2 regions of the Aureimonas sp. N4 genome follow, and region 1 is predicted to be linked to the other one. Evidence: predicted binding sites of a transcription regulator. Region 1 holds the regulator's gene; the other holds the start of a gene.
What was found. Region 1 encodes LexA, which represses DNA repair genes until DNA is damaged. Its sites were predicted from a motif close to TGTTCNNNNTGTGTTCNG; they were not measured.

Region 1 (8,213 bases):
GCGCTTATGATTTTGCCTTCACGCCGTTTTTCGATGGTACGAGCGCGTTCGGCTATTCCTTGGGCCCTCCCAAGGTCTCCGAAGAGGAGGAGGCGGTACCCAGCGGCCTGATGGGCCAAGTCGCAAGCCTTCGTCTTGCGATCGGCGAACGCATCCGCGCCGTGTTGCCAGACGAACGGGGAGCCGTCGCGGCGGCCTTGATCAATGGCGAACGGGCCGGCATCCCCAAGGACGTCGAAGACGCGCTCCGTGCGACGGGTCTTGCCCATGTCCTCTCGATTTCCGGGTTCCACATGGCACTGGTCGCGGGCATGACCATGGTCGTTGTGCGAGGCGCGGCTGCCGCTTTTCCGGCCATCGCCCTTCGATGGCAGACGAGGAAGATCGGCGCGGTCCTGGCCTTGGGGGTCACCGGCTTCTACTTCCTATTGGCCGGGGACAATGCCGCCACCGAACGCTCCTTCATCATGATCGCCATCATGCTGGGCGCGGTTCTGGTGGATCGGCCTGCACTGACAATCCGCAACGTCGGTATGGCAGCGATGGCGGTGATGCTGATCTCTCCGCACGCCCTAATGACCGCTACATTTCAAATGTCTTTCGCAGCAACCGCCGCTCTCGTGGGTGCATACGGCGCATACTCTCGCTGGTCGAACCAGTCCGACGGTAAGGCAAGCGATCACGCTCGCTTTCGAACACTCGCGCTTTTGCTTCTCGGCGCGTTTCTGTCATCCCTGATCGCGGGTGCGGCGACCGCACCCTATGCGGTCTATCATTTTCAGCGAGCCGCTCCATTCGGCCTCGTGGCCAATGTTCTGGCGACGCCGATCTTTTCGTTCTGGATCATGCCGCTCGCTCTGGCTTCGGTCTGCCTGATGCCCTTTGGTTGGGAAAGCATGGCGCTGCATCCCATCGGTTGGGGGCTGGACGTCGTATTCTGGCTGGCGAAAGGCCTGGCTGAAGAATTACCGGACTACGCCGTGGGCCAGATCGGCCTCGCAAGCCTTCTCAGCCTCACTATGGCTTTGCTCGTCCTGTCGTTTTGCCAGAGCGCGATGCGCTGGCTCTTCGTTTTGCCATTGACGCTCGGCTGGGTGTTGATCCCACCGACCAATCGACCCGAGCTTCTGATTGCGGAGGATGCTCGGGATATCGCGGTGATCGGCCAGGATGGATCGACCATTGATCTGCGCAAGCGGCCCAATCGCTTCATCCACGATCAATGGCAACGCGCATTTCAACTTCGATTGCCACCGTCTCGTACCCCTCGGAAGCAGTTCGAATGTTCAGGCGATATCTGCCGCGCGACATCGCGGTCAGGCCTCCGCATCGCATGGAGCGACAAACTGGAACGTATGGGAGAGCTTTGCGACAGTGCCGACATCGCCGTGATGGCGCGAGCGCCCCGCATGACGTCGTGCCGTTCCGGCGCGAAGCTCGTCACGCTTCGCACTCTCCGGCAGACCGGCGCTCTTTTGCTTCCCTCCGCAAACGGAGCGCAATGGACCCTTCAACCCTCGATCGCTCGGCCCTTCAACGAATGGAACGTGCATCGATCGGCCCCATGGCCGGAAAGCGAAAGGCGAAACCAGCGCTCCGAACCCGGGCAGGTCGGGTTACCTCATCGTTCTAGTGATAGCGCCGAATGAGCCCGACAAGACGCCCTTGAACCTTGACCCGGCCCGCTTCCAAAACACGCGTCTCATAGGCAGGATTGGCGGCTTCCAATTCCACGACGGAGCCTCGCCGACGAAAGCGCTTGAGCGTCGCCTCTTCGTCGTCGATCAGAGCCACGACGATCTCGCCCGCTGTCGCCGTCTCAGAACGCTGGATCAGAACCGTGTCTCCGTCCAGAATGCCCGCATCGACCATCGAATCGCCTTTGACGTCCAAGGCGTAGTGTTCACCGGAGCCGAACATCTCGACCGGGAGGGCGATGGACCGGCTGTTTTGTTGGATCGCAGAAATGGGAACGCCTGCAGCAATGCGTCCCATGACCGGTACGGGCATCGAATCATTGGCCGGTTCCGCTCTCGCCAGGACCGGCTCGATTCCGGCACGCTTCGGAAGAGGGATCACTTGCCGCGAGATCGACGCTTCCGACGCCGTCGGTACCGCCAAACCGCCGTTCGAATCCTTGCCACTCAGGGAGTCCGGCAGGCGCAGGACTTCCAAAGCCCGAGCCCGATTGGGGAGACGCCGGATAAAGCCCCGTTCCTCCAAGGCGGTGATGAGACGATGGATTCCCGATTTGGATTTCAGATCCAGGGCCTCCTTCATCTCGTCGAAGGAGGGAGGAATTCCGACCGATTGCAAACGGTCATGAATGAAAAGAAGCAATTCATGCTGCTTGCGGGTCAACATCGCGCGAATCCGGACAAAACAAAACCTGAACAAACCCTATCTGTTCTGTTTGTGTTCTGCAAGGAACTCCATCACGTCAATCGAACGAACTCGCAGGTTTCTCCCGGCTGGGCGGCGGCGGCATGAGGGGGACGAACCAAAAGGGCATCGGCGGTCGCGAAGACACTCAGAAGCGAGGAGTCCTGCCGAGCAAGCGGCATGAGGACCGTTCGTCCGTCGTCGTCTTGTTGGATCGTTGCGCGCATGAAGTCCGCCCGATGGTCATTCTCGAAAACGGCCGCACCGAGTGTTCCGGTTTCGTATCGGACGCGAGACGGGCGCCCGGCGAGACGTTCCACGAGCGGCCGGAGAAACAATTCCGCCGTTACGAGGCTCGACGCCGGGTTGCCGGGCAGGCCCAGGAATCGCATCCCCTCATGGCGACCTGCCATCAGGGGTTTTCCCGGTCGCATGGCGACCTTCCAGAAATCCAGTTCGACACCGCACTCCCGCAGGACCGGCGCAACAAGATCATGATCACCGACCGAAGCTCCGCCGATGGTCACGAAAACGTCGATTCCCTCGGCTCTGGCATTCTCGAAAACCTGTCGCAAGGCCGCTCGATCGTCGGGGACGATGCCATAGGAGATGGCGTCGCCACCCGCCGCGTCCACGATGGCCGCGATACCGAAACCGTTTGACGCGACGATCTGCGAGGGACCAGGGCGCGTGCCGGGCCAGACCAGTTCGCTGCCCGTCATGACGATCGCGATCCGGGGGCGAGCGCGAACGGGCACAAAATCGTATCCGGCGCTTGCCGCGAGAGCGATGGAAGCAGGGCGCAAAACGACCCCATCCGCTAGAACGGGCTTACCTGCTTGGAAGTCATTGCCGGCAGGGCGGATATGGCGTCCCGGCTGCACAGGCTCCAGCACGATGACAGTCGAAGGGTCGGGACGTTCTGTGTTTTCCTGGATTACGACGGCATCTGCCCCTGCGGGTACAGGAGCACCGGTAAAGATCCGTACGGCCTGATTTGCCGAGACCGTCCCCTCGAAGGCTGCGCCGGCAGCCGCTTCGCCAATAACGCGAAGTTCCGTTGCCGCAGAGCGCAGATCGTCGGCACGAACGGCGTATCCATCCATGGCGGAGGCATCGAAGGCCGGTTGCGTCAGCCGAGCCACGAGATCGCCCGCCAGACGCCGACCGGCCAGAGCGTCGAGCCCGACCTGCTCGATACGCCGAACGGGTTCGGCGTCCGTCAGCAACCTCGCCAAAGCCTCTTCGACTGGAAGGAGGCTCACTCGGCGCTCCACGCACCCGATCGGCCGCCGGCTTTTTCCAACAACCGGATAGCGCTGATGGTCATGCTGCGATCCACCGCCTTCGCCATATCGTAGATCGTGAGGCAAGCCACCGAAACGGCTGTCAACGCCTCCATCTCGATTCCGGTCTTGCCACTCACGCGGCAAGTCGCGGTGACGCGAATGCCGGGAAGAGCCGGTTCGAACTCCAGTTCGACCGACACCTTCTCCAACATCAGGGGATGGCAGAGAGGGATCAGATCATGGGTCTTCTTCGCGCCCATGATTCCGGCGATACGCGCGATCGCCGTGACATCGCCCTTCTTGAGGCTGCCTTCTCGAATCAGATCGAGCGTTTCGGCCTTCATCAGCACGAGCCCTTCGGCGCGAGCCGTTCGGATCGTTTCGGCCTTCTCGCCGACATCCACCATATGGGCGGAGCCATCGGCGGCGAGATGCGTCAGGGATGGTTCGCTCATGCGCTATGAGAATCTCCGCCAAACAGCAACCTGCGCGTCGCCGCCTCGACATCGTCGTGCCGCATCAGGCTCTCGCCCACGAGGAAGGTCCGAATGCCGGACGCGGCCAGCCGAACGCAGTCCTCATGACCATTGATCGCGCTTTCACCGACGACGATCCGGTCAGCGGGAACGATGCGCGCCAGTCGCTCGCTCGTCCCGATATCGGTTTCGAAGGTCCGCAGATTGCGATTGTTGACGCCAAACAGCGACGATCGGAGCTTGAGCGCCCGTTCGGCCTCCGTCTCGTCATGCACTTCCAGCAACACATCGAGACCGAGTTCGATCGCGGCGCACTCCAGTTCGTTGGCCAGCGCATCGTCCACGGCAGCGAGAATGATCAGAATAGCGTCCGCTCCCCAGGCGCGAGCCTGCGCCACCTGATAGGTATCGAACAGAAAGTCCTTGCGAAGCGCGGGCAGGGCGGTCGCACCTCGTGCCGCCGTCAGATATTCTGGGGCACCTTGAAAGGACGGAGCGTCGGTCAAAACACTGAGACACGCGGCGCCCGCGCGCTCATACGCCTGCGCGATCGATACCGGCTCGAAATCAGGTCGGATGAGCCCTTTGGAGGGGCTCGCCTTTTTCACTTCCGCGATCAGCGCGAACTGACCGAGCGAATGCTTGCGCCGCAGCGCATCGGCAAAGCCCCGAGTCGGCGGCAGGTCACGAATGACGCTTTCAAGAGCGGACAGGGACATCACGCGCTTCGCGTCAGCGATCTCTTCGCGCTTGTAGGTTTCGATCCTTTTGAGAATGTCGGTCACGACGGTCTTCTCCCGATCTCTTGTGAGGTTGTCACGAGCCGGGCCAGCGCTTCAGCCGCTCGCCCTTCGGCGAGTGAGGCTTTCGCCATTGCGACCCCCTGGTCCAGACTTGACGCCTTATCGGCGACGACCAGAGCACCGGCAGCATTGAGCAGCACGATGTCCCGATAGGCGCTGGGCTCGTTGGCCAGAACACGGCGAAGCGCTTCGGCATTATGTGCCGCATCGCCGCCGATGAGGTCCGAGGTGGGATGGAGCGCGAGCCCCGCGTCTTCGGGCGTCAGTTCCCATTCGCGGATCGAGCCATGTTCCAAACTGGCGACATGCGTGCGACCGCAAACCGTCATCTCATCCAGACCCTCCCCGTGGACGACCCAGGCTTTCTCGGCCCCCAACGCGTTCAAGGCCTCCGCAAGGGGGCGAACCCATTCACGGGAATAGACCCCCAACAGGAGCCTTTTGACGCCGGCCGGATTCGCCAAAGGACCGAGCAGGTTGAAGATCGTGCGGGTTCCGAGTTCCACGCGGCTGGGGCCCACAAAGCGCATAGCCGCATGATGCGTGGGCGCGAACATGAAGCCTAAGCCGGCGGTGGAAATGACCTCTCCGATCTGATCCGGAGAGAGATCGACATTGACACCCAGCGCCGCCAGCACATCCGCCGAACCCGACCTGGAGGACAGCGCCCGGTTGCCATGCTTGGCGACCGTCAGGCCGCAACCTGCAACGACGAAGGCCGCGCAGGTCGAGACATTGTAGGTTCCCGCGTGATCGCCGCCCGTCCCCACGATGTCGATCGCATCGCCAGGGGCCTCCACCGGGAGCATGTTGGCACGCATGACGTCCACCGCGCCGGCGATCTCGTCCACGACCTCGCCACGCACCCGCAGCGCCATTAGGAACCCACCGATCTGCGAGGGCGTCGCTTCTCCCGACATCAGGATCGAGAAGGCCTCCCGCGCTTCCGCCCGGTTGAGCGCCTCACCGGCTGCGACCTTGGTCAGAAGCGGCTTCATTCCTGCGCTCATCGAACGCTCGCCTTCGCCTGCTGAATCACGGCTTGATTATAGGTCACATCTACCCCGCTCTGGAGCGAGACGATGTAGCTCTGTTCGAGATCGCCCCGAAGCGCTTGGCTCAATCCGGTCTTCGTGGTCTGCGCGACGGAGGCCGCGGGGTCAGCCGGCGGCGCCACTTCGGACACCTGGAGAACCAGAACTTGCCCGGAATCCTTCGCAGGTGTGGAGGCAACGAACCCTTGCGGCCCGGAGAAGGCTGCGCGCATCCCCGCTTCGCCCAGAACGGGCAGGGCGGACTGCCGCGTCACGGCCGAGGCCGTCTGAAGAGACAGTCCCTCGACTTCCGCCATGTCGCCGAAGGACTGGCCCTTGCGAACACGCTCGGCCAGAGACTGGCCGCGATCGACCGCCATCTGGACCGCCTCGTCCTGCTTCCAGTCCGCTGTTACGCGGGCGCGAACTTCATCCAGCGGACGCTCCCGCGAAGGGATGACTTCGCCTGGTGCCAGGAAAACGTAGCTGTTTCCATCGAAATTGACCGGCGGAATATCGTTGCCTTCGTCACCCGTGAAGACAGCACCCAAGACTTGCTGGGAGCCAGGGATCGTGTCGAGCTTCGTGCCGTCCTGCCTCACCCCTTCCCGCGATACGGGCGGCACCGACACCACCTTCAAGCCCGCCTGTTCGGCGGCCTCAGCGAGCGGAGCCCCACTTTGCAGGGCATCCGACATCGTGTTGTAGGCGCTTGTGATACGCGCATTGGTCGCATCGCGGGCGAGACTCTGGCGGATGTCCGCTCTGACATCATCCAGCGGACGCACGACCTCCGGCTCGACCGCAGTGACGTTCAGAATCACGGGTCCGAACGGACCCTCCACGACCCCGGTCGGGACACCCACCTGAGCGCCGAAGGCGGCATCCGCGAGCGTCGCGTTCCCAAGAGCCGCACGACCGATCGTTCCGAGATCGGCCACTTCGCGCCCTGCCTGCTTGGCGGCATCGGCTAGGGAACGGCCGGATGCGATGGCTTGCGCGGCGGCGTCGGCAGTTGCGCGGTCCGGGAAAACGACCTGCTGAACGGCGCGGCGCTCGGGCGTCGTGAACTGGGCGCGGTTGGCCTTGTAGTAGCGCGCGATCTCCTCGTCCGTGACCTTGTCCGTCTCGGCCATGGTGGCCGGCGTCAGAGCCACATAGGAGAACCCTCGATATTCGGGCGCGCGATACGTGTCCTGATGCTCGGTGTAATAGGTGCTGAGATCATCGTCCGATGGATCGGACATGCTGTCAGCGGGCTGGGGCTGGAGAACCGCATATTGAACGGTGCGCCGCTCTCCATTGTAGATCCCCAAGGCATCGACAAAGGCGTTGGGGATCACGACGTCGTCCGCCACGGCACCGAGCAATTGCCCTCGCACCGCCGAGCGCCTGAGATCCGTGAGATAAGCTGCTTCGCTGAGACCGGCATTTGCCAACACCGCCCGCATGGTGTCACGCGAAAAGCGGCCGCTTGCGTCTTGAAAGGCTTTCTCGCGCTGAACCAGCGTGATCAATCCCTCATCGGAAACGGCGATGCCATCATGCTCGGCTTTTAGATCGACCAACGCGCCGGCTCGCAATTGCGCCAGAACGGTCTGGTCCACGCCGAACATTTCGGCTTGTTCGGACGTCGGGCGACGCTGCAGCTGCTGTGCGAGGCGATTGAGCCCCTGCTGATAGGCCTGCTGGTATTCCGCCACCGAAACCCGGATGTCACCGGCTTGCAGAACGGTCGAACCCGAGCCGTGGGACCGCAGCCCATCCGCGATACCCCACACCACGAAGCTGAAGGCGAGGCCACCCAGCAAAAGTTTGGCGACCCAACCCGAGGCACCGCGACGCATCTGGTTCAGCATTCGCTGCGAACTCCCGATCTTCCTAGTCTCATCGATGTCCCGAATAGGCATTCCGAACGGAGAAGAAAAGTCGATCCTGCCGAAGCGCCGGTTTGATTTTCCCGATCTCGGCCGATAGCTGTCGAAATGGGATGGAGAAAATTCACAATGAGACGGGAGGAGAACAACTTGGCTCGCAAGATTTTGATCGCGGGAAACTGGAAGATGAATGGCTTGTCGAGCCAGCTCGAAGAAGTCCGGAAGATTTCCGAAGGCTGCAGCGCCACCGTGGGGGAGGTCGATATTCTGGTGTGTCCGCCGGCAACGCTCCTGCGAACCGTTCGAGACGCAGCCCATTCCGATCTTCTGGTCGGCGCGCAAAATTGTCATG
Region 2 (8,213 bases), on a different contig from region 1:
TTCACGGAGGCGTTCCTGAGTCCCGCACGCCGCCGCCCAGCGTAAAGGTCACTGTGTCGGCAGCGGCCGTCGCCGGGCGCAAGCTCTGGGGTGTCGCGTCGAAGCTCGACATTCACGGGTCCGTCATGTTCCGGAGCACGAACAAGTACGGGCCGCGCCAGCTCGTCGAGTTCTGGGACGTCGGCCTGACGGGCGACGGCGAGGTCGCACTCGGTTCGAACTCCATCGACCAGGGGACGGTGTGGGTGATGGGAAAGGTGTATGCGGACGCGACGAGGAAGACGGCGTTCGCCTACGGACGGGCGACCGACATCCCGGGCGCGTGAGGCGAGCCATATAGTTTAAATCTCAGGTTGAATGATCATCTTTCTCCCGCTATCTGAATCTTTCGATTTCGAACGTTCGAGGATGGCATGACGGGCGCAGATACGACCTCATCGTGGAACACGGCGTATCGGCAGCGAGAAGATCTTTCCGCTTTCGGAAGCGCTGGCCTGGCGCTATTCGCAATGGCTTTGAAGTTCGGCTACGACGATCTCGAAACGATTGGCGCGGACGCGGTCGTCGACGGCCCGGACGACAAGGGCTGCGACGTTGTCTACATCGACAGAGACCTTAGCATCGCGATCGTAGCACAGGCCTACCGTGCCGAGTCCCCCAGGGCGTCGGCGCAGGATAACAAGGCGGCGACGCTGCGTCAGGGCCTGTCGTACCTTCTCGAAGTCGCCATCGATAAGGTACCGGAGCGTCTGAAGGCTAGTGCGATTGCTCTGCGAACAGCGATCAGCGAGGGCGACGTCGATCAGATCCATATTTGGTTCGTGCACAACTGTCCCGCGTCACCCAACGTCGCGAAAGAGGTGAGCGCCGTCGAGGAGACGGCTTCCTCCGTCCTCAAGTCCCGGTTCAAGGATCGGTCCGTCTCCATCTACGCGGAGGAGATTTCGTCTCCTGTCTTGGAGAAGCTCTACACCGACACCAACACGCCCATTTTGGTGAACGATCCGATCGAGTTCGAGACCGCTCCCGGACTCGCCTTTGATGAAGGCGATTGGCATTGCCTGGTCGTACCACTGCAGCTCCGTCTGCTCCAAGACCTCTACACCCGGCACAAGACAAATCTCTTCTCCGCCAACGTCCGGGACTTTCTCGGCGTGAAGGCTGGTGACTCGAACATCAACTATCAGATGCAGAAGTCGCTTCGGGAAAAGCCCACCAACTTCTTTGTCTACAACAACGGTCTGACCGTTCTCACGCATAAGATCGAGCAGGAAAGCATCGAAGGTAACCGGGTCAGGGTCAGGGTCCACGGTCTCTCCATAGTCAACGGCGCGCAAACGACGGGAACGATCGGAACATCGAACGAGCGACCACCGGAGTCAGCCTATGTGCTGGCTCGGTTCATATCGACCCAGGCCGAGGAGCTCGTTGCCGACGTCGTCCGCTACAACAACAGTCAGAACGCCGTCACGGCTTCCGATTTCCGAAGCACAGATCCGACGCAACGACGCCTCGTCGATGAGATGAAGGTAATTCCCGACGCGGAATACGATGGTGGTCGGCGCGGTGGCGTATCGGCCGCTATCAAACGTCGCCCGAAGTTGTTGCCCTCCTACTCGGTCGGTCAGGCGCTCGCGACCTTCCATGGTTCGCCAACGGTCGCGTACAATGAGAAATCCGCGATCTGGTCCAGGGACGGTCTCTACAGCCGCTTCTTCAACGACTCGTTGACCGCCACGCATATCGTGTTCGCCTACGGACTATTGAGGGCTATCGAAAGCGAGAAGAACGATCTTCGGACTAAGGAGTCTGCCGGCGTAGTGCAGCTCACATCTGCTGAGAAGGCGAAGCTCGCATTCTATCGGAAGCGTGGTTCGGCGTTCCTGCTGGCCGCAGCTGTCGCGGAGTGTCTGGAGACGATCATCGAGACGGTCGTGCCGAACCGCTTCGCCGTCTCGTTCGGAAACAAGGTGTCGCCGGACGAGGCCGTGCGGATATGGTCGCCGACGGTCCAGGTGCTGTCGTCGCTTCATACCTACCTCGACCCGGCCTTCAGTGACGGTCTGAAGAACCAGGAGCGGGTAGCCGATACGACAAGGGCGTTCTCGCAACTCGTAGCTAGCCTTCGAGTGCCCTACGCGACGTTTTTCGATACGGTGAAGAACGCCGTGGTTAGGGTTCATTGAGGGAATGGGTGAATCGAAGAAACGTCCGATCCACGCGTACGTCGATGAGACCGGGAACACGGGCGCCAACATCTTCGACGAGGCGCAGCCGGACTACTTCACCGCCGCACTCGTCCTTCGAGGTGATTTCGACGCCGTCCATGGGAAGGCGCTTCGGGCGATCGCCGCGAAGATCGGCGCGGAGGGGATCCACGCGAACGAGTTGGGTGTTGGTCGCATTGAGCAGATCGCGCCGGACCTGATCCGACTTCTGATCGACGCGAATGCGCACTTCTTCCTCTCTAGAGTGGAGAAGCAATACCTCCTCGCCACGAAGCTGTTCGATTCGCTGTTCGACTCCGGCGAGAACGCCGCCGTGCCGTGGCATTGCTACAACGTGCGGTTCCTGCGTCTGGCCCTGACATACAAGGTCTCGCGGATGATCGACGTCGAGACTGCGCGCCTATTCTGGGATTGTCTGTGCGAGCCCCGGCCGCAGAGGGTCCAGGCCATGATCCCGGAGATCTGCACTGGTCTCCTCCAGCACATCGACCGCGTCGTGGATGCCCGGTCGCGGGAAATCATCACCGAGGCGTTGGAATGGGCCCGCGACCACCCGGAGGCCATCCAGATGCACGTGTCATCGAAGTCGACCCGGCAGGGACACTTCCCGAACGTCGTCGCCTTCGGCAACCTGCTCGAAGGTCTCGATGGCTATTCGAAACGCTGGAAGAAGCGTGTCGCCCGCATCACGCACGATCGTCAGAACCAGTTCGAGAAGACGTTGGCGGTCTGGCACGAAATGTTCTCGAACGCATCCGACGAACCCTTGGACTGGGCTGGGGAAACGTGGGTGTTCCAGAAGGTCGTCGGGAGCACGTTCGAGGTAAAGGCCGACGACGACAGCCCTGGCATCCAGATCGCCGACACGATCCTCTGGCTCTACAAGCAGGTGCGGAACGGCAGGGATCTTCCCAGGGGCTGCTCCGCCTTGATCGCCTTCGCGATCAGCCGCGCCTGGCACAACGACTTCTCCTTCGAAGGCGTGGAGCGGCAGTTCGTGGCGAACAACCGCGAACTCATGTTCGGCGAGATGACACCCGAGCAGATCGAGGAGTCCCGCGGGATGATTTCGACCCTCGAGCAGCATCGTCGCGACTCGCTGGCTCAGTACGCGAGGGATGGGATCGTTCCCTTCATGCGCTCCAATCCGCCGATGCGCGATGTAACGCCGACCGAGTGAGCATCGCGCCTCCAAACGGGCGCACCTCCTGAAGCAGGCTCCCGGGATCGATACTGATTCGGGGATTCTTTCGCATGTCCAAGTCCATTGCCCGAGGCCTCGACGCCCTCGTCGCCTCCGCCGTCCACGCCGACAAGACCGTCGCCATCTCAGGCGGCGAGGTTGACGTGAGGCTCCGGCCGATGGTGCATCCTACGTGCGCAAGGCGGGAGCGTGGGCGGCATCGTCCGACCTGCCCCAGGCGCCGAAGGACGGTGCCCTCTACGCCCGGAAGGACGGCGCGTGGACGCTCCCCCGACGGTATGCTTCGCCTCGGCGCGAAGGGCGCCTGTGTACGCGAGCTGCGGGCGCTGCTCGTCCGCGCCGGAGAGCCGGTGAAGGTGGACGGTGACTTCGGACAGACGACGCGGGACGCGGTGCGTGCCCTCCAGAAGCGACTCGGCCTCGCCGTGGATGGCGTCGCCGGCCCCGAGACCATGGCCGCGTTCACGACGTTCCGGACGTCCCCCGACGAGAAGCTCGGAGCCCGCATGCATGACAACATCAACGAGATGCGTCGCGAACTCCGGCATCAGGAGCACGAAATCCATTATCTGCGCATGGTCTCGGACGCCTATCTCCGCCATATCGCGGCATTGGAGAGTCTGATGCGCACTGCCGGCATCCAGATCCCGGCGCTCGTCCTTCCGATCCAGGCGCCGCCGCCGGCGCTTGGCGGGCCCGGTCCGGCATGACCGATCGCAGCCCTGTCACCGAACATGCCTCGCTCCGCTGGCTCGAGCGCGTCCGGCACGTCGATTTCTCTCGCTGCACCGCCCATTTCGGGCAGCACGACCTCGTCCAGCACGGCTGCCGGGAGCTCGGTTTGACACCGGCGGAAGCACGGGAGGAGATCGCTCCGGAGCGGGTCAGGGACTTCATCGAGAGGGGCGCGACGGCGATCCGATATCCGTCGTGGACGCTCGTCGTTGACGGCGGGAGCATAGTGACGGTGCTGCCGCATGGGATGAGGCGGTATTGGGGCAGTATAGGGAGGTGCTAAGTCAGATCTTCGATGGCTTTGATCGCCGCCGCTACATTTGGATGGGCTTCTGCGGTTTCTTTATCATCGATCATCAATCGGACAGCTAGAAGCGTCATAAGGCCAAGCTGCACTGATGCGACACCTGGAATACGGAAACCTAGCGCAGCAGTCTCCAATTCCGAGCGGTGCGCGAATAGCTTCGACTTCTCATCTTCGGAAGTCTTGCAAATCGATCCGATTACCTCGAGCCGTTTCTCGACCCCTCGTCGACCAGCTTTCCTCAGCCTTCTACCATAGCCGTAGATCCGTGATATCCGACGTTCGCGTTCGTTTTTCCAGAAGGTTCGCGTCGTTACGTAGAGCTCATATGCGAACAGAATCTTGCGAAACGTGACGCGTGGAACGTCGTATGTTGGAAGATCGGGCAAGGGCTCTCCTCAGGCGTTGAACAGCTTTTGCGCAGTAGATTACTCGTTACGGATGCGACGACCAATGCGATCAGGTTTCATAATCACCGGCCTTCTCGTTTTTGGATATGTCGCGTCGCTTCATGCGGAAGTGACGAATTCGGACAGGGACCGGTGGGCGGCGCAGCAGAAGGGGCGCACTTCCGCACGCGAGCTTATCGACGAATGTGCCCGCGAGAACGATGCATGCTGGGGTTATCTCGTTGCTATCATTGACGGGTGGTCGATGAAGTTGGACCCGGCTTTGCGCTGTGCGCCGTCTGAAATGCCCGTGCGGGACGCCTGGAGGATCGTTATGAAAGAGGCCGGCAGCGTTCCCGAAGCCCTGGACCAGAACGCCTTCGACTTCGTCGAGTACGCCATTGCGAAGGCGTACCGGTGCGAGCCGGGTTGGAAGCCGGTCGAAAAATAGCCGCCAGACCCCCTGTGTTGTCCCCGGATTCCACACCCATCGTCGCGACCGCGACAGGTATCTATTCCTACAAAAGCCGTTCACTATATGTTCCTTCGCTGGCCCTTCTGATTCGAATGCCCGCGGATCCAGCGCATGCTCCAGTTCTCCACCCCTGAGCCAATACCGATCACGATGCTTCCGCCGGGCTTCAAGCTACGCGTCGTGTCGCCTGCCGCGTGCGGGTTTCCGTCGCCGGCGCAAGATTGGGAAGATGAGGCACTAAACCTCGTGGAGATCCTCCGCCTCGACAGCGCGTCGGCGTTCGTCTTCCGGCTGGCCGGCTCGTCCATGATCGAGGCCGGCCTGTTCGACGGCGACCTGGTGATCATCGACAAGGGCAGCCGCCCTCGCAACGGCAGCATCGTGATCGCGATCGTCGAAGGTGGCTTCGTCTGCCGCCAGTTCGTCGTGAAGCACGGCGTCCCGCACCTCGAAGCCCGCAACGCCCAGATGCGCTATCCGGTCTGCGTCGCCGACGAGCTGGTGGAAATATGGGGCTGCGTCCGCGCTTCGGTCCGGGATCTGAAACCGTGAGCTGGGGCCTCGTCGACGTCGAGAACTTCTACGTCTCGTCCGAGCGCGTCTTCGATCCCAAGCTGAAGGGTGTCCCGGTCCTGGTCCTGTCGAACGGCGACCACTGCGCGATCGCCAGGTCCGGCGAGGCCAAGGCGTTCGGGGTCAAAATGGGCGCGCCCGTCTTCAAGATGCGCGACCTGATCGAGCGTCACGGCTTCGCGCTACGGTCCTCGAATTATGAGCTCTACGCCGACATGAACCGCCGCTTCAACGCCGTCCTCGCCGAGCACAGCCCGGAGATCGAGGTCTACTCGATCGACGAGAGCTGGTTCCGGCTACCCGTCCTCGCTGACGGCCTCGGCGACGTCGCGACCGCACGCCGGATCCGCGACGACATCAAGCGGTACACGGGCCTGCCGACGCGCATCGGGCTCGGCCCGACGCGGACGCTCTCGAAATTCGCGAACGGTCTCTCCAAGGCAGGCGAGAAGATCTTCGGCGGCGTCATTGATCTTCATGACGAAGAGCTGCGTCGGCGGCTGTTCATGCAGTGGCCGGTCGACGAGGTGTGGGTGATCGGCCGCGCCCTGACGGAGCGCCTGCGCCCGCTCGGCATCCGGACGGCGGCGGACCTCGCCGCGATGGACCCGCACCAAGCCCGAGACGTCGGGACGGTCGTCCTCGAGCGCCTGGTGCGCGAACTGAACGGGGTCGGATGCGATGACCTCGTCGTCGAGCCGGAGAAGCGCAAGGCTGTCGCCGTCACGCGCATGTTCGGCGAGCGGGTGACGGATATCGATTCCCTGCGCGAGGCGATGGCACGCCGAGCGGCGAGGGCGGCCGAGAAGCTGCGCGAGGAAGGATCGGTCGCGGCCCGTCTGATCGGCTTCGCCCACGGCGACGGCCACAAGGCGAACGCTCCGAGTGCGCAGCGGACCTGCCGCCTGTCGCCGCCGACGAATGATTCCAGGGTCATCGTAAAATGGGCGAGCCGAATGGTCGATAGCATGTGGCAGCAGGGCGGCGTCTACACGAAGTGCGGCGTCATGCTCGAAGACCTGTCCGACGCCGGCCGGGAGCAGACCGACATGTTCGCGCCGATCGATACGCGGGGCGGCGACCTGATGGCTGCGATGGACGGGGTGAACCAGCGGTTCGGGCGCGACACGCTGGCGCTCGGGGCGGCGGGCGTCGGGGCGCGGACGCACGACACGAAGCGAGCCATGAAGTCGCCTGCGTGGACGACGCGGTTGGCGGAGGTTCCGGTGGCGCGATGATGGAGGCGACCATGAACGAGCGCAGGCAGTCCGCGGTGGACGAGATCGACGTGGCGGTCGCGGAAGCGATCCAGGCGTGCGGCGATCGCGGGACTGATCAGGGCGCAGTGGCAGATGGATCGGGAGCGTGAGGCGACGGTGTCGGCGGGGTACGTACGGCGGCGGCGGTGACTACGTTCCAGTATCCATCCCAAGGATACTTAAGTTCCAGTTCCATCCGGTAGCCATGGGATTGACTCTCGGCAGGCCCGAGGGCATTTCCTTGGTGCCGGACTCCGATCCGGAAGGATTTGGAGACGGACAATGCCGCAGCCGACGATGACCCCGCAGGATTTCCGCCGGATTCAGGAAGAGCTCGGCCTCGACGACGCGCAGATGGCGGAGATGCTGGGCTTCGAAAGCGCCCAGAACATGAAGCGCCTCAAGGCCGACGTCGACAAGCCGCATCACCGCAAGATCATGCCTTACACGGCTAGGCTCCTGCAGGCGTACCTCGACGGCTACCGTCCCGCCGATTGGCCCGCCGGCGCGTCCCCAGCCCAGCCTGCCGCCCGGTCGGCTGAAGACGTAGCGGCGCTTGCCCGGCGGCTCGACGAGATCGAGGAGTTTCTCAAGGCTACCCGAAATCGTTAACCAACAGTAGCCATAGGATTGACAATCGGTCATCCCATGGCTACCTTCACGTTCATCGGGCGCGGCCCGCCAACGTGAAGGAAGACGACGATGAAGAAATTCGAGATCAACGTCCGCGGCGACTACTTCGGCACCTACGAGGGCGCCGACGCCGATGCCGCCGTCGAGGCCTACGCCCGCGGCGCTGGCTTCAAGAGCTACGCCGACCTCTGCGACGTCGTCGGCGAGGAGACCAAGGACTGGCGCGACGTCATCGAAGCCGTCGAGTTCAAGACGATCCGGCACATCATTGTCACCATCCGCCCCGAGGACGAGGACGCCCCGGTCCCGAACGGCGACGGCATCGTCGCTCAGGGCGACATCGAGGTCGCCGACCCCGAGGCGCTGAAGGTCCTCGCGCAGGAGACCTTCTACGCGGCCGAGACGGACGTGAA

Region 2: a site for LexA is predicted at 5,389-5,406, ahead of AUL28_RS13840 (LexA family protein). Genes of this name have one in related genera too.

The regions. Positions count from the first base shown of each region.
Region 1 covers NZ_BBWS01000042.1:85,588-93,800, forward strand. The annotation lists gene AUL28_RS13010 (ComEC/Rec2 family competence protein) at 1-1,649, shown strand, start outside; gene lexA (transcriptional repressor LexA) at 1,630-2,364, opposite strand; gene AUL28_RS13020 (molybdopterin molybdotransferase MoeA) at 2,436-3,647, opposite strand; gene moaC (cyclic pyranopterin monophosphate synthase MoaC) at 3,644-4,126, opposite strand; gene trpC (indole-3-glycerol phosphate synthase TrpC) at 4,123-4,932, opposite strand; gene trpD (anthranilate phosphoribosyltransferase) at 4,929-5,960, opposite strand; gene AUL28_RS13040 (SurA N-terminal domain-containing protein) at 5,957-7,843, opposite strand; gene tpiA (triose-phosphate isomerase) at 7,991-8,213, shown strand, end outside.
Region 2 covers NZ_BBWS01000044.1:31,001-39,213, reverse strand. The annotation lists gene AUL28_RS13870 (hypothetical protein) at 54-326, shown strand; gene AUL28_RS13865 (AIPR family protein) at 414-2,186, shown strand; gene AUL28_RS13860 (DUF3800 domain-containing protein) at 2,191-3,408, shown strand; gene AUL28_RS22140 (peptidoglycan-binding domain-containing protein) at 3,711-4,142, shown strand; gene AUL28_RS13850 (hypothetical protein) at 4,139-4,450, shown strand; gene AUL28_RS22705 (hypothetical protein) at 4,447-4,860, opposite strand; gene AUL28_RS13845 (Rap1a/Tai family immunity protein) at 4,925-5,311, shown strand; gene AUL28_RS13840 (LexA family protein) at 5,447-5,887, shown strand; gene AUL28_RS13835 (Y-family DNA polymerase) at 5,845-7,146, shown strand; gene AUL28_RS13830 (hypothetical protein) at 7,450-7,779, shown strand; gene AUL28_RS13825 (hypothetical protein) at 7,870-8,213, shown strand, end outside.